Regions from separate parts of the Dyella humicola genome, predicted to be linked through region 2. Evidence: predicted binding sites of a transcription regulator. Region 2 holds the regulator's gene; each other region holds the start of a gene.

Region 1 (7,938 bases), on a different contig from region 2:
ATGGGGGCAATGGCCTTGCATGGGCCGCACCACTCCGCCCAGAAATCCAGCAACACCGGGGTGTCGGACTTGAGCACTTCCTGCTCAAAGGCATCGTCGCTTACATGGGTAATCAGGTCGCTCACCGGGGTCTCCGAGGTTGGGCGGGAAGGGCGTTGACGACCTCGCGCCCAGCATCGGCTACACTGGGGCGCCCATGAAGCGCGGGGTCGTTCCGAAAAGAAGGTTGTTGCCGTTGCGGCAGACCTCCATTGCAGCCTAACTCGGGGCACGATTCAAGCGATTCAAGGGCGGCCACGGACAGTTCCGTTGACATAGGTGAAAGGGTTCCCTTGGGGCCCCAGTCTCTTAGGACGCAGTCCTTTGACCTATGCCAGCGGAGCTGCCGGTACTTGCCGCCTCCCTCCGGCGCCAGCCACGGAAACGTATTGCCGGCACGCGCAATCTTCGGATTCTGCCTGCCACCACGCCCTGGCCGTGCCGACCATCCACCTGTTCCTTTGAGCGTCTCAACGCCGAGGAGCCGGGCAGTCTGCTCCTGCGATGCCCGATCAATATTCCCTATAGCGATGTCACAAACTGTACTCACTGATACTTTTTTCACCAATTTCGATCTCCATCCACTGCTGCAGCAAGGCCTCGACGAGGCGGGATTCACCCGCTGCACGCCGATCCAGGCACTGACCCTGCCGATGGCGCTCGCCGGCCGCGATGTCGCCGGCCAGGCGCAGACCGGCACGGGTAAGACCTGCGCCTTCCTGGTGGCGACCATGAATCGCCTGCTGACCACCTCGGCCGTAGCCGAGCGCAAGGACAGCGATCCGCGTGCCCTGGTGATCGCCCCGACCCGCGAGCTGGCGATCCAGATCGAAAAGGACGCCAAGGCGATCGGCCGCCACACCGGCCTGCGCACCGCGCTGATCTATGGCGGCGTCGACTATGACAAGCAGCGCCAGCAGCTCAAGGATGGCTGCGACATCATCATCGCCACGCCGGGCCGCCTGCTCGACTATTACAAGCAGCACGTGTTCAGCCTCGACGCCGTCGAGGTGATGGTGATCGACGAGGCGGACCGCATGTTCGACCTCGGCTTCATCAAGGACGTGCGCTTCATCTTCCGCCGCCTGCCGGCGCGCGAGCAGCGCCAGGTGCTGCTGTTCTCCGCCACGCTGAGCCATCGCGTGCTGGAGCTTGCCTACGAGCACATGCACAACGCCGAGAAGCTGGTGGTGGAGACGGAAAACGTCACCGCCGACCGCGTGCGCCAGGTTGTCTACTTCCCCGCCAAGGAAGAGAAGATGCCGCTGCTGCTCAATCTGCTGGACCGCACCAAGGCCGAGCGCAGCATCATCTTCGTCAACACCAAGGCGGCCGCCGAGCGCATCACCGATCGCGTGAAGCGCCAGGGCTACCGCGTGGGCGCGCTGTCCGGCGACGTGCCGCAGCTCAAGCGCCAGAAGCTGCTGCAGCGCTTCCAGGAAGGCCAGCTCGACATGCTGGTATGCACCGACGTGGCCGCGCGCGGCCTGCATATCCCGGCGGTCAGCCACGTCTTCAACTACGACCTGCCGCAGGATGCCGAAGATTACGTGCACCGCATCGGCCGTACCGCGCGGCTGGGAGCCGAAGGCGACGCGATCAGCTTCGCCTGCGACCTGTATGCGATGTCGCTGCCCGATATCGAGACGTATATCGACCAGCGCATCCCGGTGGCGAACATCGAGCCGGACATGCTGGTGATGCCGCAGCCGCGCGAGCAGGACGCGCAGTTCATGGCCGATGTCGCTGCCGATAGCGCCGCGTTCGGCGACAAGGTGGAAGCGCGCGAGAAGGACGGTTCGCCGAGCAAGCGTTCGGGCAGCCGCAACGGTCGCGGCCGTGATGGCGAGCGTCCCGCACGCAGCGACAAGCCGCGTGAACCGCGCAAGCCGCGCGTCGAGGTAGCTGCCCAGGAAAGCGCCGTTGCCGTGGCAATGCCCGCCGAGACCAAGCCGGCTGAGGCAAATGGCGAGACGGTCGATGCCGCGGAGCGCAAGCGCCGCCGCCGTCGCGGTGGTCGTGGTCGTCGTCGTGATGGCGATGCGCCCGCTGTGGAGACCGCAGCGAGCCCGGCAGCCGAGAACGGCCGTGCACCGCGCGGCGAGCGTCGCTCGTCGCGTGAGCGCGGTGGTGCGGATACCGCGCATGCGCGTCCTTCGCGCCAGGTGGCGATCACCTCGGGCAAGTCGAACGAGCAGTCCTCGCCGAAGAAGGACGGATTCTTCCGTCGCTTGAGCCGCTTCTTTACCGGTCGTTGAGTGGTCGAACGGGCGACGTACTTGCGCCAAGCTGTCGCGGGCATAACCCGCGGCAGCTGATCGACAGAAAGCGCCTGACCTTCGCGCGTGCATCCCTTATCCTCCCTGCAAGGGCTCTTAGGATCGGGGACACGCGGTGATCCGCTTTGATCAAGTCAGCAAACGCTACGAAGGCGGCCATGAGGCCCTGTCGCAGCTTTCCTTTGAGGTGGCGTCAGGCGAGATGGCCTTCGTTACCGGCCATTCCGGCGCAGGCAAGAGCACCTTGCTCAAGCTGCTCGGGCTGATCGAACGTCCCTCGCACGGCGTGATCACGCTCGAAGGGCAGCATCTGGGCAAGATCGGTCGCAGTGGCATTCCCAAGCTGCGTCGCCGTATCGGCATGGTGTTCCAGGACCACCGCCTGTTGATGGATCGCACCGTGTTCGCCAATGTCGAGCTGCCGTTGATGATTGGAGGCATGGCGCCGGTCGAACGCAGCAAGCGTGTGCGTGCCGCTTTGGAAAAGGTGGGCCTGCTGGCCTACGAACGCCAGCTGCCCGCGACACTGTCTGCGGGTGAACAGCAGCGCGTGGGTATTGCGCGCGCCATCGTGGCCAAGCCCATGCTGCTGATCGCCGACGAACCCACCGGCAATCTCGATCCCACCCTGGCGGTGGAGATCATGGGCCTGTTTGCCGAGTTCCAGCAGGTGGGCACCACCGTCCTGGTTGCCAGTCATGATCTGCCCTTGATCAAGCGCATGCGCAAGCGTGTGGTGGTGCTGGATCATGGCCGCCTGGTGGCCGACGTCGCCGCGCAGGAGGTGCTGTGAGTACGCAGCCCGAGATTCCTCTCAACGAAAGCCCGCTGCTTGCCGAGACTCCGTCGCGTGGTGGGCGCACGCGCGCGCGTCCGGTGGCTAGCTGGCGCGAACACCATGGCTGGAGCGCGGCAGCCAGCCTGCGCCGCCTGATGTCGCGCCCGGTCGGCACCTTGCTTACCGTGGCGGTGATGGCCATCGCGCTGGCTTTGCCACTGACCTTTTATCTGCTGCTGGGCAACGTGCAGAAGATGGGCGAGGCCTTGGGGCAGAACCAGACAGTCAGCGTGTTTCTGCAGCCGAGCCAGGGCGGTTCCGCGGCGCAACTGGCAGCCAAGAAACTGCGCGATCGCCCCGACGTGGCGGCTGTCACCGTCAAGACGCCGCAGCAGGGCATGGACGATCTGGCCAAGATGCAGGGCTTCTCGGGCGCGTTGCATACGCTGGAAGACAACCCGTTGCCGTATGTACTCGAAGTGCTGCCTGCGCAGAGCGTCAGCGCCGATGGCGTCGAGCGCCTGGTCGCGGATATGCGGGGCATACAGGGCGTGGATCAAGTGCAGGACAGTGGCACCTGGCGCCAACGCCTGGAAGCCTTGCTTGGGGTCGGGCAGCGCGCGGTGCTGATTCTTGCCGTCTTGCTGGCGCTGGCGGTGTTGCTGGTGGTTGGCAACACCATACGCGTGGATATCGCCAGTCGCAGCGAAGAGATCGGCGTGCTGATGCTGGTGGGAGCGAGCCGCGCCTTCGTGCGCCGACCTTATCTCTACGCTGGCATCTGGTATGGCCTGCTCAGTGGCGTGCTGGCGGCAGCTTTCGCGGTGCTGGTCGAGCTTTCGCTGGCTGATCCTGTCGCGCGGCTGGGCCATGCCTATGCCGGCAAGCTGCAGATCGACGTGCTGCCATTATGGCTGCTGGCGTCGGTGCCAGTGGCTGCCGCCGTGCTTGGCTGGCTTGGCGCACGCCTGGTAAGTGCATGGCAGCTGCGCAAGGCCGCCTGAACCGTGCGCGGGCTCACGGCTACGCTGGAGATCTAATGAGAGGGTTGCGTTGCCGGTGCATGCTGCCGGCCATCGAACTTACGGTGCAGGGTGGGTGCGCTGGGATTTCGCCGACAGGGAATGCCGGCCAAGACGTGGATGACAGGGGATGAGTGCGAGTTTCAGCAGTCGCGTAATGGGGGCGGCGCCCAGGGTGCTGGTCGTCGACGGCTCCAAGGTGGTGCGCCAGTTGATTGCCCGCGTGCTCAAGGCCGAATTGCCCGAAGCCGAGGTGATCGGCTGCGGCACGGGCGCGGAGGCACACGAGCTGCTCGACGGCGCTGCCTTCGACTTCATCACCATCGCGTTGCGTCTTCCCGACATGGATGGCCTGGAACTGGCGCGTCACGTGCGCGAATCGGCGGCCCAGGCCTATGTGCCCATCGTGGTCGTCTCGGGCGATGTCGATGACCGCCTGCACCGCCGGACCCTGGGCGATCATGTCACGGACTATTTCGACAAGTCGCTGGGTTTCCAGGCGCTGGCCGAGTTTATTCGCGGCTATGTGCGCCCGCAGGACCAGGCCGAGGGCGACGTGTTGTACGTCGAGGACAGCCGCGTGGTGGCCTTGGCGACCCGCCGCATCCTGGAAAAGCACGGGCTCACCGTGCACCACGTGATCAGCGCCGAGGACGCGCTGGCGAAGCTCGATGCCGCCAAGGCGCAGGGTGTGGTGGGCGCCGACATCGTGCTCACCGACGTCAGCCTCAAGGGCGAACTCACCGGCGGCGACCTGCTCGAGCGGATCCGTCGCGACTACGGTTACGGCAAGGGCCGCCTGCCGGTGCTGGTGATGACCGGCGACGAGAATCCGGTGAACCAGGCCGCCTTGCTCCGGGCTGGCGCGAACGACCTGGTCGAGAAGCCGATCGAGGAAAAGCTGCTGATGACCAAGCTGTTGTTCCAGTTGCGCGTGTCGCGGCACCTGCGCGACCACGACGAAGCCGCATGACCGAGGACAAGGTCAGGCTGGACCCGTCCTGGAAGGCGCGGATCGGTGACTATCTGGTGCGGCCCGATATGCAGGCCCTCAGCGACTTCCTGCGCGCCGAAAAACAGGCCGGCAAGGTGGTCTACCCGCCAGGGCCTGAGATCTTCGCGGCCTTCGACCACACCCCGTTCGACGCCGTGCGGGTGGTCATCCTGGGCCAGGATCCGTACCACGGGCCGGGTCAAGCGCATGGGCTGTGCTTTTCGGTGCGCCCTGGCGTGCCGTCACCGCCCTCGCTGCAGAACATCTTCAAGGAAATCCAGCGCGATCTGGGCTTCCGGGCGCCGGACCACGGCTGCCTCACCCCCTGGGCCGATCGCGGCGTGCTGTTGCTCAATAGCGTGCTGACGGTCGAGCAGGCCATGGCCGCCTCGCACCAGGGCAAGGGCTGGGAAGGCTTCACCGATGCGGCCATCGAGGCCCTGAACCGGGAACGGGAAGGGCTGGTGTTCATGCTCTGGGGCGCCTACGCCCAGCGCAAGGGGCAGCTGATCGACCCGGCCCGCCATTGCGTTCTGAAGTCGGTGCACCCATCTCCTTTATCGGCGCACCGCGGTTTTATCGGCTGCGGGCACTTCTCGTCGGCGAACCAGTACCTGGAAGCCCACGGGGTGGCCCCTATCGACTGGTCCCTGCCGCCACGCGCTCAGCTCGGCTGAGCGGCCGTTCACGTCTTTTGAACCGCCCGGACGGCACAGTGGGCCTCCCCCATTCGTCACTCTGGACGAATGACCTGTATTCCTGTACGATGTAGTTCATTAAAAGGACTGGAACCTTTCCGGTCCTTTAGCACTCGTACTACCCGAGTGCTAAGCTGATCCCCTCACAGGAGGTTCCACACATGTCTCAAGCTTTGGTGACCGCCAACCTGCCGGTGCCGAGTGTCGTCGGCAGTCTGGATGCCTATATCTCGGCGGTCCATCGGATTCCGGTGCTGACCCAGGACGAGGAGCAGGCGCTGTCGCGACGCTTCAACGGCGAGAATGATCTGGAGTCGGCCCGCCAGCTGGTGATGTCGCACCTGCGCTTCGTGGTCCATGTGGCCCGTGGCTACAACGGTTATGGCCTGCAGCTGTCGGATCTTATCCAGGAAGGCAATATCGGCCTGATGAAGGCCGTGAAGCGCTTCGACCCCGACCAGGGCGTGCGTCTGGTGAGCTTTGCCGTGCACTGGATTCGCGCCGAAATGCACGAGTTCATCCTGCGCAACTGGCGCATCGTCAAGGTCGCCACGACCAAGGCGCAGCGCAAGCTGTTCTTCAACCTGCGCAAGAGCAAGAAGCGCCTGGGCTGGATGAACGCCGAGGAAGTGCGCACCGTGGCCAAGGATCTAGGTGTACCGGAAGCGACGGTGCGCGAGATGGAATCGCGCCTGTCGGGCCGTGATATTGGTTTCGAAGCCCCGGCGGATGCCGACGAAGACGCCAAGCCGGCGCCGGAAGCGTTCCTGATCGACGAAGGTGCGGACCCGTACGAGAACGTGTCCGACGCCGACCAGGCCGATAACCAGCTCGACACGCTGTCCACCGCGCTGCAGAAGCTGGATGCCCGCTCGCGCGACATCATCCAGCGCCGCTGGCTGGACGAAGACAAGGCCACCCTGCAGGATCTGGCCGATGAGTACGGCGTGTCGGCCGAGCGCATCCGTCAGGTCGAAGCCAATGCGATGAAGAAGATGCGCGGCCTCTTCGCCGCCTGATCGCTTCGATCGGCGTACGATGCCAACGGCCCCTGACGGGGCCGTTTGGCTTTGCGGAGACATGGTCGCTTCCGTGCCCCTTAACCGGATGTTCGGTCCACCACGCCATGCCCAGAGTTCTGGTAATCGAAGATGACGAGGCGACGGCGCGAGAAATCGTCGCCGAACTCACGGTGCACGGCATGCTGGCCGAATGGGTCGCGAACGGCCGCGAAGGCTTCGATCGCGCGTCGCAGCGTGACTACGATCTGATCACCCTGGACCGCATGCTGCCCGGCATGGATGGCATCGATGTGGTGGCCGCCATGCGACGCGCGCAGATCGATACGCCGGTGCTTATGATCAGCGCGTTGAGCGATGTTGACGACCGCGTGCGTGGCCTTCGCGCGGGGGGGGACGATTACCTAACCAAGCCTTTTGCGCCGGACGAAATGGCGGCACGCGCCGAAGTGTTGCTGCGTCGTCGCCAGCCGCAATCGGCCCAGCGTCTGCGCGCGGCCGATCTCGAGCTTGACCTGGTGAGTCACCTTGCTTACCGCAACGGCCAGCCGCTCACCTTGTTGCCGACGGAATATCGGCTGCTCGAATTTCTCATGCGTAATTCGGATCAGGTGCTGACCCGGGCGATGATCTTCGAGACGGTATGGGGTTTCCATTTCGATCCCGGCACCAACGTCATCGACGTCCATATCGGCCGATTGCGGCGCAAGATCGACAGTGCCGGGCAACTGGCGCTGATTCACACGGTGCGCGGCACCGGCTACATGCTCACGGCCGCACACGACACCTTGCCGGTGACATCATGAACGCACGTCCGAATGGCTGGCAGTCGGCCACCTCGCGCTTGATCCTTATCTATGGCGCCTTGTTCGCCGTGTGGGGGTTCATCCTCGTGGGCGTCATCCAGTGGGAGACGACCCGTTACCTCAACGGGGTGATCGACCAGATGCTGCTGCAGCGCATGCACTACATCGCCTCGACCGATCCCGCACGCATGCCAGCGACCGTGGATGCCGCCAGCGCCATCGATCCGCACGGGATCATGTCGGTGGGGCTGTTCGATCGCGATCATCGTCCGGTGGCCGGCAATATCGACCGCCTGCCGACCT
Region 2 (7,938 bases):
GCGAGGGGTTCAAGCGGCTGATCGAACTGGAACCGGATCTCGAGGTGGTGGCGGAGTGCCGCTGCGCCGATGATGCGGTGGAAGCGGTTGGTTTGCGACGACCAGACCTCGTGGCGCTCGATCTCTCACTGCCCGACGGCAGTGGGCTGCCGCTGATCGAGCATTTGCGTAGCGTCGCGGTGGACACGCGCATCGTGGTGCTGAGCATGCATGACGGTGAACCTTACGTATCAGAGGCGCTGCGCCGCGGCGCCAGTGGCTACGTGACCAAGGGTGTGGCGCCGGAGGAATTGGTGGCCGGCCTGCGCGCCGTGATGCAGGGCGAATGCTTCCTCAGCTCCGATCTGCGCCGCCGTCGCGCTGAGCGACCGAGCGAGGGGCTGGATCCGATTCACCGCCTGACCGCGCGCGAACGCGAGGTGTTCCTGCTGCTGGCCGCCGGTCGAGCGCCCAAGCAGGTGGCCGGCGAACTGGGCATTGGCCAGAAGACGGTCTACATCCACCGCGCCAGCCTGATGGGCAAACTGGGAGCTGGTTCGGAGCTGGATCTCTACCGCATGGCGACTGAGCGCGGCATGCTTCCGCGACGCGCCTGATTTCCCCCTCTCCCCCAAGGGGAGAGGGGGCCAGAACTCAGGCCTGCGCGCGATCCAGCATCTGCTTGGCGTGGGCGCGTGTTTCACGGGTGATCTCGACGCCGCCCAGCATGCGCGCCAGCTCGTCGCGGCGTCCGCCGGCATCCAGCTTCTCGATTTGCGTGCGGGTGGACTCGCCGTCGCTGGCCTTGCTGACGCGCAGATGTGCATGGCCCTGCGCGGCAACCTGCGGCAAGTGGGTGACGCACAGCACCTGGCGTTGCCCGCCCAGGGCGCGCAGTTTCTGGCCGACGACTTCGGCTACGGCGCCGCCGATGCCGGTATCAACCTCGTCGAAGACCATGGTGCCAACCGTGTCCTTGCCCAGCGTCGCCACTTCGATGGCCAGGCTGATGCGGGCCAGTTCGCCGCCCGACGCGACCTTGCGCAGTGGGCGCGGCGGCTGACCGGGGTTTGCGCTGACCAGGAGTTCGCAGCGTTCGCGGCCCTGGGCATCGGGCTCATGCTCGGTCGATGCTTCCAGCTCGACCACGAGACGGCCACCGCTCATGCCGAGCTCGGCCATCAGCACGCTCACCTCGCTACCCAGGCGCGTGGCGGCATCGCGGCGCGATGCGCTGAGCTTGGACGCGCTAGCGTCGTAGTTCTTTTGCAGCTGCTCTCGCTTCAGAGCGAGCTGTTCGAGCGCATCGCCTGCACCTTCTAGTTCGGTGAGCTCGGCACGTAACGCCGATGCCTTGTCGTGCAGTTCGACCGCGGACACACGGTGGCGCCGGGATAGCTCGTGCAAACGGGTCAGGTGAGTATCGACGTCGGCATAGCGGGCGGGGTCCAGATCGACATCCTGTGCGTAGCGGCCCAGGCCGTCGGCGGCTTCGGTGAGCTGGATCGAGGCGTTGTCGAGCAGCTCCAACACGGGCGCCAGCTTGTCGTCCAGGGCCGCCAGCTTGCCCAGCTCCATATGGGCCCGGCTCAGCGCGCGACGCAGGGCGAAATCGCTGTCGCCATCCAGCAGCTCGACCACGCCACTGGCACCTTCGGCGAGGCGGCCAGCATTGGCCAGTCGCTTGTGGCTGGCTTCCAGCTCGGTCAGTTCGGCAGCGGGGAGGGCCCATTTGTCCAGCTCGCCCAGCTCGTGGCCCAGCAGCTCGATGCGCTGTTCGCGATCATCGCCACCGCTGAGCTTGCGGATGCGGGCGCCCAGTTCACGCCACTGCTGGGCCAGTTCGCGAATCTGCCCGACCAGCGTTTCGTTGCCCGCATAGGCGTCGAGCAGTTCCAGCTGATGGGCGCGCGACAGCAGGGCCTGATGTTCGTGCTGTCCATGGATCTCGACCAGCAGGGTGGCCAGATCGCCCAGCTGGCTGGCGTTGGCGGGGCGGCCGTTGATCCAGGCGCGCGAGCTGCCTTCGGCACGGATGACCCGTCGGAGCTGGCAGGTGTCATCCTCGTCCAGCTCTTCGCGCTTTAGCCAGGCACGGGCTTCGGGCAGGTCGTCCAGGCTGAACTCGGCGGTGAGTTCGGCCCGATCGCTGCCGGCGCGCACCATCCCGCTGTCGGCACGGGCGCCGGCCAGCAACATCAGGGCATCGACCAGCAGGGATTTACCGGCACCCGTCTCGCCGCTGACGACGGTAAGGCCCGGGCCGAAGGCGATCTCGGCTTCTTCAACGACGGCAAAATGGCGGACGTAGAGCGAAGTAAGCATGGGCGAGGGTATGGTGAAGTCGGTGGATTGTAGCGGTTGGTTGGGCCGGTTGACCGTGTCCGGGCTTGCGCGCGGGCGCGGCAGACCTTATTTCTTGTCTATCTCACGGATTGCTACAGCATGCCTCTTTCCTTCGGCCACGAACTCGATGCCCGCGCGCGACGCCTGCTGCGCACATTGATCGCCCAATATCTGGCCGACGGCGAGCCGGTGGGCTCGCGCACCCTGTCGCGCTCATCCGGATTGGACGTCAGTCCGGCCACCATCCGCAACATCATGGCCGACCTGGAAGAGGCGGGCCTGGTCGCCTCGCCGCATACGTCGGCGGGGCGCGTACCCACGCCACGCGGCCTGCGCCTGTTCGTGGACAGCCTCATCGAGTTGCACCCGTTGCCGCAGGACGAGATGGCCCGCCTGCGCCGCGAGTTGCCCCCGGGGCCCACCACCACGCGCGATCTGCTCGGCAACGTGTCATCCCTCCTATCGGCGATGACTCACTTTGCGGGTGTGGTCACAGTGCCGCGGCAGGTTGATTTTCCGCTGCGTCATATCGACTTCGTGCCGCTGCCGGACAGTCGCGTGCTGGTGATCCTGGTGTTTTCGGACAACCAGGTGCAGAACCGCATCGTTCAGCTGGCCAAGCCCCTCGACGGTCGCGAACTGGAGCAGGCCGCCAACTACCTCAACAGCCAGTACGCCGGTCTGCGCCTGGACGATATCCGCGCCCATTTGCTGCGCGAACTGCGCGAGACGAGCGGGGAGCTCAACCAGCTGCTGTCCAGTGCCGTGGAGTTGGCAGCCGCTTCGTTTGCGCCGCAGACCGAGGAGAGCGACGACGTCCTGGTCAGCGGGCAAACCAACCTCATGGGTTATTCCGAGCTGGCCAACCTGGAGCGCCTGCGCGAATTGTTTGAGGCATTCCAGAAGAAGAACGAGCTGCTCCAGTTGATGGAGGTCTGCTCCAAAGCGCCCGGCGTGCGCCTTTTCATCGGCGAGGAATCGGGTTTCGCCGCGTTGGATGGCTGCAGCGTGGTGACGGCCAGCTACGGCGCGCAGGGGCGCGTGTTGGGGGCGGTAGGCGTCATTGGCCCCACCCGGATGGCCTACGAGCGGGTGATCCCGGTGGTACAGGCAACGGCCAGTTTGCTCAGCGACGCCTTGAATCGCGCCGCCACGACCCTATAACGCGCCCGGGAGGCGGGATTTACCCGCAGAATTTGTTGACGGTTGGTGCCCTGGGGCGCCGGCCACGGATAAGGCTTGGAGTTATTCATGCAGAGCAACGATCCACAGGCACCGAACGAGGCACAGGGCGAGTCGCCCCAGGCCGAACTGGACGCACTCAAGGCGCGCGTCGCCGAGCTCGAGGCTGGCAACAGCGAGCTGCGTGACACCGTGCTGCGCGAAAAGGCCGAGATCGAGAACCAGCGCCGCCGCCTGCAGCGTGATGTAGAGCAAGCCCGCCGCTTTGCCAACGAAAAGCTGTTGAACGAGCTGCTGCCGGTATACGACGGTCTCGAGCGTGGACTGGAAGTGGAGGGCGGTGATGTCACCACGGTGCGTGAGGGTATCTCGCTCACGCTCAAGTCGCTGCTGAAGATTGCCGAGAACAATGGTTTGGTCCAGGTCGATCCGCTGGGCCAGCCGCTGGATCCGGAAAAGCACCACGCCGTCAGCATCGTTGATGCCCCGGGTGCTGCTCCCAACACCGTGGTCAACGTGCTGCAGAAGGGCTATGTGTTGAACGATCGACTGTTGCGCCCGGCGTTGGTAGCGGTCGCGAAGGATTGACGCCTTGCCGGAGGTCGAGGACGCCTGAACCGCGTCCCCTTCGGGCCTAGGCAGTAGCATCGGAGGTCTTGCCGGCATTGAGATGCCAGGCGTCGGGCCCCATCTGGAAACCAGTTGCGGCCGAGGGGTCGCTAAAAAGCATTCGGGAGTAGACAAACATGGGCAAAATCATCGGTATCGATCTGGGCACGACCAACTCGTGCGTCGCCGTGATGGATGGCACCACGGCGAAGGTCATCGAGAACTCGGAGGGCGATCGCACCACCCCGTCCATCGTGGCCTTCACCAAGGACAACGAAGTCCTGGTGGGCGCGCCGGCCAAGCGCCAGAGCGTGACCAACCCCAAGAACACCTTCTACGCGGTGAAGCGCCTGATCGGCCGCAAGTTCACCGACGCTGAAGTGCAGAAAGACCTGCACATCGTTCCCTACGGCATCGTGGCCCACGAGAACGGCGACGCCTGGGTGCAGACCGCCGATGGCAAGAAGATGGCTCCGCAGGAGATCTCGGCCAAGGTGCTGATGAAGATGAAGAAGACCGCCGAAGACTATCTCGGCGAGCCGGTCACGGAAGCCGTGATCACGGTGCCGGCCTACTTCAACGACAGCCAGCGCCAGGCCACCAAGGACGCCGGCCGCATCGCGGGCCTGGACGTCAAGCGCATCATCAACGAGCCGACCGCGGCCGCGCTGGCCTATGGCCTGGACAAGAAGGGCGGCGATCGCAAGATCGCGGTGTACGACCTTGGCGGCGGCACCTTCGACGTGTCGATCATCGAGATCGCCGAAGTCGACGGCGAGAAGCAGTTCGAAGTGCTGGCCACCAACGGCGACACCTTCCTGGGTGGCGAAGATTTCGACATGCGCGTCATCGACTACCTGGTCGAGGAGTTCAAGAAGGACCAGGGCATGGACCTGCGTAAGGATCCGCTAGCCCTGCAGCGTCTGAAGGATGCCGCCGAGCGCGCGAAGATCGAGCTATCGACCAGCCATCAGACCGAAGTGAACCTGCCGTACATCACGGCCGATGCCTCCGGTCCCAAGCACCTCAACATCAAGCTCACCCGCGCCAAGCTCGAGGCGCTGGTGGAAGACCTGGTCAAGCGCACCATCGACCCGTGTCGCACCGCCTTGAATGACGCCGGCCTGCGCGTGTCCGATATTCAGGACGTGATCCTGGTCGGTGGCCAGACGCGCATGCCCAAGGTGCAGGAGTCGGTGAAGGACTTCTTCGGCAAAGAGCCGCGCAAGGACGTCAACCCGGACGAGGCCGTCGCTGTCGGCGCCGCGATCCAGGGTGGCGTGCTGGGCGGCACCGTGAAGGACGTGCTGCTGTTGGACGTGACCCCGCTGTCGCTCGGTATCGAGACGATGGGCGGCGTGATGACCAAGCTGATCGAGAAGAACACCACCGTGCCGACCAAGGCCTCGCAGGTGTTCTCCACCGCCGATGACAACCAGACCGCGGTGACCGTGCACGTGTTGCAGGGTGAGCGCGAGCGCGCCAGCGCGAACAAGTCGCTGGGCAAGTTCGACCTGCAGGGCATCGACGCAGCACCGCGCGGCATGCCGCAGATTGAGGTCACCTTCGACATCGACGCCAACGGCATCCTGCATGTGTCGGCCAAGGACAAGAAGACCGGCAAGGAAACCAAGATCGAGATCAAGGCCGGCTCGGGCCTGTCCGAGGATGAGATCAACCGCATGGTCGCGGACGCCGAGGCGAACAAGGAAGAGGACAAGAAGTTCCACGAGCTGGTCAGCACCCGCAACAAGGCCGACCAGCTCGTGCACGCCACCCGCAGCGCACTGAAGGAGCACGGCGGCAAGGTGCCGCCTGATCAGCTCAGCAGCATCGAAGGCGCCTTGTCCGACCTGGAAAAGGTCAAGGACAGCGACGACAAGGCGGCGATCGAGTCCAAGATCGAGAAGCTCGAGCAGGTCGCCCAGGCGCTGTACGCAGCAGCCCAGGGCGGCGGCCAGGCGGATGCCGGCGCGCACCAGGCCGGCCCGCAGGGTCCGGCCGGCGGCCACCAGGACGATGTGGTCGATGCCGAGTTCACTGAAGTCAAGGACGACAAGAAGTAAGATGTCCCGGTCGGCGCTGCCGATCTAACGCAGCCCGCGCCCGGGACTCGACCCAGGCGCGGGCTGTTTGCTGAGGAGACATGGATCGCGCGATTCATGTGAAAGAGCGGTCTATGTCGGATGCAACAATGAGCAAGCGTGATTACTACGAAATCCTGAGCGTCGAACGCACGGTCACCGAGGCCGAGCTGAAGAAGTCCTTCCGCCGGCTGGCGATGAAGTTCCACCCCGACCGTTGCCCGGACGATCCGCACGCGCAGGAAAAATTCAAAGAGGCCAAAGAGGCCTACGAAATCCTGTCCGATCCGCAGAAGCGTGCGATGTACGACCAGCACGGCCATGCCGCCTTCGAGCACGGCATGGGTGGTGGTCGTGGTGGTGCCGGCTTCGGCGACATGGGCGACATCTTCGGCGATATTTTTGGCGACATTTTCGGCATGGGCGGCGGCCGCGGTCGTGCGCGCCGTGGCTCGGACCTGCGCTACATCATGGAGCTTGATCTCGAGGAAGCCGTGTTTGGCGTCGAGCGCAAGTTCGAGATTCCGACCCAGGTCAATTGCCACCATTGCAACGGCTCGGGCTCGGCGGACGGCAAGACCGTGCAGTGCCGTACCTGCCAGGGTCACGGCCGTGTTCGCATGCAGAACGGCATCTTCTCGATCCAGCAGGCCTGCCCGCATTGCGGTGGCAGTGGCCAGGCCATCGAGAAGCCCTGCAAGGAATGCGACGGCGAAGGCCGCCTGCAAGAAACACGCGCCTTGTCGGTGAACATCCCCGCGGGCGTGGACAACGGCGACCGCATCCGTCTGGCGGGACAGGGCGAAGCCGGTCCGGCCGGAAGCGAAGCGGGCGACCTGTATGTGGAAGTGCGCGTGCGCGAGCATGCGATCTTCCAGCGAGACGGCAACGACCTGCATTGCGAGCTGCCGATCCGTTTCTCGCAGGCTGCCTTGGGCGCCGAGCTGCAGGTGCCCACGCTGGAAGGCGAGGTGCCCATCACGATTCCGCCGGAAACGCAGACGGGTCAGCTGTTCCGCTTGCGTGGACGTGGCGTGAAGTCGGTGCGCAGCAGTCGTACCGGCGACCTGATCTGCCGTGTCGTGGTGGAGACGCCGGTGCGTTTGACCAAGGAGCAGCGCGACCTGCTCGAGCAGCTCGAGGCCACGTTCTCCGATGGCGATGCTCATCAGCACACGCCGCGTGCCAAGTCCTGGGTCGATGGCGTCAAGCAGTTCTGGTCGCGCGTCACTTCGTAAATGCATGCGCCTTCCCCGACCGGGGAAGGCGCTTCCATGCGGCCTTTCCCGTGTACGCCGCTCCTGGCTGCCGTTAGCATCGCGGCTTCCGTCTTTGCTGCTGCGCCCGAAAGGAGTCCACGCATGAGCCGTCCCGTTCGACTCGCCATCAATGGCGCCACTGGCCGCATGGGGCAATCCTTGCTCGGCTTGATCAAGGGCGACGCGCGCTTCGTCCTGGTCGCGGCCATCACGTCACCGGACTCATCTCATAGGGGCCAACCGGTCTACGTGGGTGACGACAGCTTGCGCTTCACGCATGGTTGGCCGAGCGCCAACGCGCTTGATGTGGTGATCGACTTCAGCGGTCCGGCGGGGCTGGCCGAGGCGTTGACCTATTGCGAGTCGCATGGGGTGGCCCTGGTCACCGGCACCACCGGTGTCGATGCGACCTTCAGCCAGCGACTGGCGTCGTCGGCACAACGCATCGCGCTGTTGCGTGCCGCCAATTTCAGCCTCGG
Region 3 (7,938 bases), on a different contig from region 2:
GCTTTCCTGATGAAAGACAGCTAGCCCAGAAGACCCATTGTGTCGCCGCAGTCATCATGTATACGATGTATACATGACTCGCTTGACCACCGCCGAGAAAATCCTCCGGGCCGCGCACAAGCTGTTCGATCGCGACGGCGCCGACGCCGTGACCATGCGCCGCGTCGCCGAGGCGGTGGGCATCACGCCTATGGCGATCTACCGTCACTTTGCCACCCGCGATGCGCTGCTGAAGCGGCTCTCCGACGACAGCTTCAATGCCGTCGCGCATGAGTGGGAAACGCGCCGCACACGGAATCCCGAGGTACTGAAGCGATTGATGGCACTGGCCGAGCCCTACCTGGATTACGCGCTGGCGCATCCGCATCTGTTCGACCACGCGTTTTCGGTGCGTCGCGATGATGCGCGACGTTTTCCCGAGGACTTTCGCGCCGGCCATTCACCCACCTTCAATGTCTTGCTCCATGCCGTGGTTGAAGGCATGGCCCAGGGGGTGTTGAAACAGGACGACCCGCACGACGTTGCGATGGCCCTATGGGCACAGCAGCACGGTTTGATCGCGCTCTATCGCGCCGGGCGCTTCAGTTACGACGAAGTGCAGTTTCGTGCCTTCTACCTACAATCGCTGGGGAGGTTGTTCGATGGCATCAAGGCCTGATCGAAGCGCACCGCTGACGTCGTTGGCGGCAACGGCGCTGACGGCGCTAGGCTGGTGGTTCGGCACGGGCGTACAACCACGATGGTGGTTGACCTGGCTCGCGCTACTACCGCTGCTATGGCTTGCCCCTCGGGTTCGCGCACGCTGGACAGCGCTGGCGGCCTTTCTGGCGATCGCAATCGGTGGGTTCAATCAGTGGGATTATTTGCACGAGTATATCGGCTTGCCCGTGCCGATCATCGTGTATGTCATCGCCATGCCCGCCCTGGTGATGATGTTATGCGTGCTGTTGTTCCGACGCTTGCTCCTGCGTGGCCGTCATCTTGCGGCGGCCTTGGCGCTGCCAACGGCATGGGTGGCCGCCGAATACATCAACAGTCTGACGTCGCCGCATGGCACGTTCGGCAGCCTTGCCTACACGCAGATGAACGCCCTTCCGATCATCCAGGTCGCCGCCCTGGCAGGCATCTGGGGTATCAGCTTCCTCGTGTTGTTGTTGCCGGCCGCCATCGCCACACAACTGGCACCGCAAGCCGCGAAGCGTCACCGCCTTCCGGTGGCCGCGACGGCCGCAGTGCTGATCATCGCCAGCATCGCCTACGGCAGCTGGCGCTTGCAGGCACCGGCGGTGGCGACGATGCGCATCGGCCTGGTCTCGCTGGAGAAGCCGATCCGACCCGCCTTGGGTGATGCGGATGGCCAGGCACTGGAAGCGCGCTACATCGATGCGATCAGTCGGCTCGCGAACGCTGGCGCGCAGGCCGTCCTGATCCCGGAAACATCCTTTGCCACGTCCGAGACGACCGTGCCGGCCTTCGCGGCACTGGCGAGGCAACACGCGGTAGCCGTGGGCGTCGGTATCGATTTCAAGGGTGATCCACGCGCTGAACGCAATATGCTGATGGTGCTCCCATCCAGCGCCACGGCGCCGGCTGCCTACAACAAACGTCATCTGATCCCTGGTTTTGAACGCCATTACACGCCGGGCGACAGCTACACCCTGCTCGCCGGCACGCCGCGGATCGGACTGGCGGTGTGCAAGGACATGGATTTCCACGATATCGGCCGCGCCTACGCAGCGCGCCATGCGCAACTGTTGCTGGTGCCCGCGTGGGACTTCAGCATCGACGGCTGGCTGCATAGCCGCATGGCGATCATGCGTGGCGTGGAAAGTGGATTCGCCATCGCGCGGGCGGCCCGCTCCGGCCGACTGACTTTAAGCGATGATCGCGGTCGCGTCGTGGCCGAGGCTTCCAGCGAAGAGCATGACGCCGACGTGGTAGGCGATCTCCCGTTACGCGACACGCGCACGCTGTATGCGCGATGGGGTGACTGGTTCGCGTGGCTCAGCCTGATCGCGTTGACGGCGTGGCTGGCGCTGGCCTTCCTGCCACGCGGCGCAGGCGATCGCTAGAAGCGTTTCCGTTCGAGGCCTGGCGGAGGTTTCCATCCGCACACCTCGCACGCGAGAATTTGCACGGCGGCACCTCGTGCCCCGACTTGAACTACGGGCGCAGCGAAGCGCACCGGTATCTGGAGGTTTGGTGGAAGGTAAGACGTTGGAATCAAATGCGCGGCGCTCACGGCGCTGGAAGAGTCTCGGTCGGGTCGCGCTGGTGCTGCTCAGCATCGGCTTGGCGACCAGTGCCACGGCCGCGGCTGCGAGCAAGCCCTTGAGGCACGCCGTGCAGGTCGGCTCGTATCGCGTGGAACGCGACGTAACACCTGGTCGCAACAAGGTGGTGGGAACGTTGACCAACGTGAGCCGGGCGCGGATCCACGCCACCCGGGTCAGCTTCCGGCTGTTCGATGCGAAAGGGCGTGCCATTGGGCGCGCAGTTGACGAGGTGCACGACCTGGAACCCGGACAGACATGGAAATTCCACGCCCGTGCGCGTGGAAATGTAAGCCGGGCCCACCTGTTGCGCGTCGAGACTGAGTAGCATCCGTGCGGGGGCCGCTCGTCGCTTTTGGTCGAAAAGTGGTATGGCCGCCCAGACGATGGGAATCGTCCGCGTTCGATCCAAAACGAGCTCATCTCAAACGAGTGCCCGTGGCCTCTTGGGCCCTTGTTGACGAGCTGTTTTTTTCGACGTGCCCACGCCGGGTTCGGAAGAAAGTTTCTGTCGCATGCGCTCGTAAATGGTTGCTTTCTGCAGGGCGCGATCCAGCCGATCAAGGGCCTCGACGACATTGCCGGCTTCGGCATTAAGTTCAATGGAGATCGCGTTGAGCGCTTCCCAGAGCGGCTCGAGGCGACGAACTAGTTTCTTGCCAAGCGGTGATAGGCGGAGCCGGCGACTACGGGCATCGACCGGGTCAACGTCTGAGCGCACCAGGCCGGACTCCTCGAGCGAGCGACGCGTTTGGCTCACTGATGAATGACGAATGCCGAGATAGCTTGCCAATTCGCTGACGGATAACGAACCGTGCAGGGCCAGTTGTTCCAGAATCCCCACCCAGCGTTGCTGAAAGTCGATGCCGAGTTCGACGTAGATTCTCCCCGCATCCTCGTCAATGACTTCCGAGAGTCGCCGCAGCCGTGCGCCGATAGCTGCTGGCCCGAACCTGGATGTGGCATCAGTCATGGGTGGAATCTCGCTGGTTGCCGTTGAACATATGTAGGTGCCTACATAATATGTCTGCCTAACGACGATGAAAAGGCAGGCCGATATGCGAAGGGGATGGCTGGAAGCGCTTCTCGTAGGCTTGTTGACCGTGGCGGGCGGGGTTTCGGCCCAAGAGGCCAATCAGGCAGGCGATCATGCCGCCGACAAGGATCGGCTATACACGCCCGCACAGCTTCGCGCTGATTTCGAGCACATGGTCCGCGGGCTTCACTCTGCTCACGTCGACCTGTACGCATTTACGTCCAAGCGGGCGCTGGATCAGCGCCACAGGCAGCTGTACGCGCAATTGAATCAGCCTTTGACCCTGCTTCAGGCGAAAACCCAGTTCGAACTTTTTGCCGCCGACGTACATATGGGCCATACCCGTATCGACTCGCCGGCATCCGATTGGCGGAAGTTCCGCGCGGGTGGCGGCAAGGGGTTCCCGCTCGAGATTCGCATCGTGGAAGGGCGCGTCTATGTTGGCGCGAACCTCAGTGGTGTGGACGCGATCAAGCCAGGAGACGAAATTACTAGTATTGACGGGCAGAGCGTCCAGCAATGGCTGAAGCGTACGGAGCAACATGTCTCGGCCGAGACAAGTTATATGGCGGACTCCCTGATGGAGTACGACTTCGCGATTTACTTATGGATCGAGCTCGGCCCCGTCGATGGGTTTGACGTGGTGATTAAGCGTGACGGATCGAAACCGCAAAGCGTGCGCGTACCGGCGCGTACCAGTACGCAGATGGAAGCGTCTCGCGCACAGCAGCCACCGTCCCTGGATCTCGAAACACCGCTTCGTATGGCGAAGATGCTTGACGACCACGTGGCTTATCTCCGGCCAGGACCGTTCTATAACGTGGAGGCGAAGACCGAGGCCGAGAGTTGGGATGTTTCGGCATTCCAGCGGTTCATCGATCAGTCGTTCGAGAGTTTCCTGGATGCTCGTACGGATAGTGTCATTATCGATTTGCGTGGCAATCCCGGCGGAGACAATCTTTTCAGCGACGTCATGGTGTCCTGGTTCGCGACCCGCCCATTTCGATTCGCCTCGCAGTTCAAAATAAGGGTCAGTGAGGAATCCACCGCCGCCAATGCGGATCGGATTGCGAACGACGCGGAGGCGGCAGGCCCCATCTCGCGCAAGTTTGCGGAGATCTATGCGCGATCCAAGGTGGGTGATGTCGTCGACTTCGATATTCCACTTGCCTATCCTCGTGAAGGCCGGCGCTTCGCCGGAAAGGTGTTCGTGCTGGTCGACGGGCATTCCTATTCGAACGCCGTGTCCGTCGCCGCGCTCGTGCAGGACTACCAGTTTGGCGTCGTGCTGGGCGAAGCCACCTCCGATATGGCGACTACCTACGGTGCCATGGAGCAGTTCAAGCTGCCCTATACCGGGCTGTCCGTTGGCTATCCCAAGGCAAGAATAGTTCGGCCCAACGGCGATCTCAGCGCCAAGGGCGTGACGCCGGACCTGCCCATCCGCATGCCGGTCATCCAGACACCGGCCGATGAAGTTCTGCAGCAGGCTGCAGCGATCGCACGAGGGAGCCGGCAGGGAGGATGACCTTGCACGTGCGGCGCGACCGCACCAGCGACCTTCACTGAGCCGACCGGCGATGGCGCAGGACGTTCTGGTCAGCTCACGCTCGTGCGTACCCAATCCAGATAAGCGGCGTGACCTTGCGTTACCGGCACGGCGATCAGTTCCGGCACTTCATACGGATGCAGGGCCAACACCCGCTCCTTGAGGGCGGCAAAGCGGCTTTCGGTGGTCTTGATCAGCAGCAATACCTCGCTGTCGGTGATCACCTTGCCGTGCCAGCGATAGGTGGAGCTGATGGCGGGCAGGCCGCTCACGCAGGCGGCCAGGCTTTCGCCCACCAGGGCATCGGCCAGGGTTTGCGCGCTGGCGGCGTCGGGGCAGGTGCAGTAGCAGAGCAGGACGGGGTCGGACATCAGGGCTTCGCCGCCATCAGGCCGTAGTTGGCGAATTTTTCGAGGACCTGGGTGACCTCGTTGTCCGTCAGCATCACCGGCTTGCCGAGCTGCAGCGCCAGGGCGTATTGCCTGGCCAGGGTTTCGACCTCGATGGCCCGCCACATCGCCTGTGCCAGGGTGCCGCCAGTGGCAATCATGCCGTGGTTGGCCATCAGGCAGGCCAGGCGGCCTTCCAGTGCCTGAACTACCGCGTCGGAGAGAGCTTGGGTGCCGTAGGTGTGGTAGTCCGCGCAGCGGATCGAGTCCCCGCCACCCACCGCGATCATGTAGTGGGCCGCCGGAATATCCATACGACACATGGCCAGCGCGGTGCTGTAGGGCGGGTGCACGTGAACTACGGCCTGGACGTCGGGGCGCGCGGCATAGATGTCGCGGTGGAAGCGCCATTCGCTCGATGGCCGTAGCGGCGGGTCCCAGTGGCCCGCCATGTCGACCTGGACGACCCCGGCCGGAGTGATCTCCTCGTAGGGGGTGCCGCTCGGGGTAATCAGGAAGCCGGTTCCACAGCGGATGCTGAGGTTGCCCGAGGTGCCCTGGCTCAGGCCGGATGCGGCCAGTTTCGCCCCTTGGGCGACGATGTCCTTGCGTAGCGTCAGCTCGTCGCTCACAGCGGTCGATGGCCTGGAGGGTGCTTGAGACCACCATCGTCGTCGCTCCCGGATGCCTTGTCGATGGCCCCCGCAGGCAGGTCAGCCCTTGAAAGGCCTGCCCGGCCCCCCCATTGGGAGATGCAGCCACCGGACCGGCGCCTCTTGCATGGGGGCTTTGCGTCGTTAGAATTAGCACTCACCTCCGGGGAGTGCTAACAAGCGCCAGCACAGGCGTCGCTCCGGGGTCCAAATTCTGTTCAACCCATCCAACCAAGCTGGAGCCCACCCATGAGCAAACTGCGTCCGCTGCACGATCGCGTCATCGTCAAGCGTCTCGAAGAAGAGCGCGTCTCCGCTGGCGGCATCGTCATTCCTGACAGCGCCACCGAAAAGCCGACCCGCGGCAAGGTCATCGCTGCCGGTACCGGCCGCATCCTGGACGACGGCAACGTGCGCCCGATGTCGCTGAAGGAAGGCGACGTGGTGCTGTTCGGCAAGTACGCCGGCCAGGAAATCAAGATCGACGGCGAAGAGCTGGTCTTCCTGAAGGAAGACGACATCGTTGCGGTTATCGAAGGCTGATCTGTTCGACGGGGTGTTAGCGCGATAGCCGCGCTTTGTAGCAGTCCCGTCGCCAGCGTTCCCATTCCTATTCAAAAATTTTGAGGCAAAAATCTTATGGCAGCTAAAGAAGTCCGCTTCGGCGAAGACGTACGCGCACGCATGCTCAAGGGTGTCAATACCCTGGCCAATGCGGTCAAGGTCACCCTGGGCCCGAAGGGCCGCAACGTGGTGATCGAGAAGAGCTACGGCGCCCCGACCGTGACCAAGGACGGCGTGTCCGTGGCCAAGGAAATCGAACTGGCCGACAAGTACGAGAACATCGGCGCCCAGATCGTCAAGGAAGCCGCTTCCAAGACCTCCGACGTGGCCGGCGACGGCACCACCACGGCAACCGTGCTGGCCCAGGCGTTCATCCAGGAAGGCCTCAAGGCTGTGGCCGCCGGCATGAACCCGATGGACCTCAAGCGCGGTATCGACCAGGCCGTGTCCGCCGCCGTGGGCGAGCTGAAGAAGCTCTCCAACCCGACCGCTGACGACAAGGCGATTGCCCAGGTCGGCACCATCTCGGCCAACTCCGACACCAACATCGGCGACATCATCGCTACCGCGATGAAGAAGGTCGGCAAGGAAGGCGTGATCACGGTTGAGGAAGGCTCGGGTCTCGAGAACGAGCTCGACGTCGTCGAAGGCATGCAGTTCGACCGCGGCTACCTGTCGCCGTACTTCATCAACAACCAGCAGTCGCAGCAGGTTGAGCTGGACGACCCGTTCATCCTCATCCACGACAAGAAGGTCTCCAACGTCCGTGAGCTGCTGCCGGTGCTGGAAGCGGTCGCCAAGGCTGGCAAGCCGCTGCTGATCGTGGCCGAGGAAGTCGAGGGCGAAGCCCTGGCGACCCTCGTCGTCAACACCATCCGTGGCATCGTCAAGGTTGCCGCCGTGAAGGCGCCGGGCTTCGGCGACCGTCGCAAGGCCATCCTGGAAGACATCGCCATCCTCACCAATGGCGTGGTGATCTCCGAGGAAGTGGGCCTGGCTCTCGAGAAGGCCACGATCACGGATCTGGGCCGTGCCAAGCGCGTCGTGATCACCAAGGAAAACACCACGATCATCGACGGCGCCGGCGAAGCTGAGCGCATCCAGTCGCGCATCGGCCAGATCAAGGCGCAGATCGAAGAGACCTCGTCGGACTACGACCGCGAGAAGCTCCAGGAGCGTGTGGCCAAACTGGCTGGCGGCGTGGCCGTCATCAAGGTGGGCGCCGCGACCGAAGTCGAGATGAAGGAAAAGAAGGCTCGCGTCGAAGACGCCCTGCACGCTACCCGCGCTGCCGTGGAAGAAGGCGTGGTTCCGGGCGGCGGCGTGGCGCTGATCCGTTCGCTGAAGGCCCTCGAAGGCCTCAAGGGCCACAACGCCGATCAGGACCTGGGCATTGCCATCACCCGTCGTGCGCTGGAAGCCCCGCTGCGCGCCATCGTGGCCAACGCTGGCGACGAGCCGTCCGTCATCCTCA

The links. The regulator HrcA, encoded in region 2, represses chaperone genes, less so after heat shock. The targets are predictions, from matches to a motif close to TTNGCACTCNNNNNNNNNGAGTGCNAA.
Region 1: the regulator HrcA is predicted to act here: its motif matches at 5,917-5,943, upstream of rpoH (RNA polymerase sigma factor RpoH).
Region 3: the regulator HrcA is predicted to act here: its motif matches at 6,051-6,077, upstream of groES (co-chaperone GroES).

What each region holds. Positions count from the first base shown of each region.
Region 1 is NZ_JAPDPC010000002.1:123,637-131,574, forward strand. It holds gene trxA (thioredoxin TrxA) at 1-125, opposite strand, end outside; gene OUZ30_RS15270 (DEAD/DEAH box helicase) at 570-2,297, shown strand; gene ftsE (cell division ATP-binding protein FtsE) at 2,434-3,111, shown strand; gene ftsX (permease-like cell division protein FtsX) at 3,147-4,100, shown strand; gene OUZ30_RS15285 (response regulator) at 4,249-5,091, shown strand; gene ung (uracil-DNA glycosylase) at 5,088-5,789, shown strand; gene rpoH (RNA polymerase sigma factor RpoH) at 5,972-6,829, shown strand; gene OUZ30_RS15300 (response regulator transcription factor) at 6,937-7,635, shown strand; gene OUZ30_RS15305 (sensor histidine kinase) at 7,632-7,938, shown strand, end outside.
Region 2 is NZ_JAPDPC010000001.1:1,832,601-1,840,538, forward strand. It holds gene OUZ30_RS08170 (response regulator transcription factor) at 1-596, shown strand, start outside; gene recN (DNA repair protein RecN) at 634-2,304, opposite strand; gene hrcA (heat-inducible transcriptional repressor HrcA) at 2,425-3,489, shown strand; gene grpE (nucleotide exchange factor GrpE) at 3,577-4,095, shown strand; gene dnaK (molecular chaperone DnaK) at 4,254-6,182, shown strand; gene dnaJ (molecular chaperone DnaJ) at 6,311-7,438, shown strand; gene dapB (4-hydroxy-tetrahydrodipicolinate reductase) at 7,562-7,938, shown strand, end outside.
Region 3 is NZ_JAPDPC010000003.1:354,902-362,839, forward strand. It holds gene OUZ30_RS18155 (TetR/AcrR family transcriptional regulator) at 74-658, shown strand; gene OUZ30_RS18160 (nitrilase-related carbon-nitrogen hydrolase) at 642-2,072, shown strand; gene OUZ30_RS18165 (FxLYD domain-containing protein) at 2,203-2,601, shown strand; gene OUZ30_RS18170 (MarR family winged helix-turn-helix transcriptional regulator) at 2,698-3,246, opposite strand; gene OUZ30_RS18175 (S41 family peptidase) at 3,377-4,837, shown strand; gene cutA (divalent-cation tolerance protein CutA) at 4,909-5,229, opposite strand; gene OUZ30_RS18185 (class II aldolase/adducin family protein) at 5,229-5,879, opposite strand; gene groES (co-chaperone GroES) at 6,150-6,443, shown strand; gene groL (chaperonin GroEL) at 6,540-7,938, shown strand, end outside.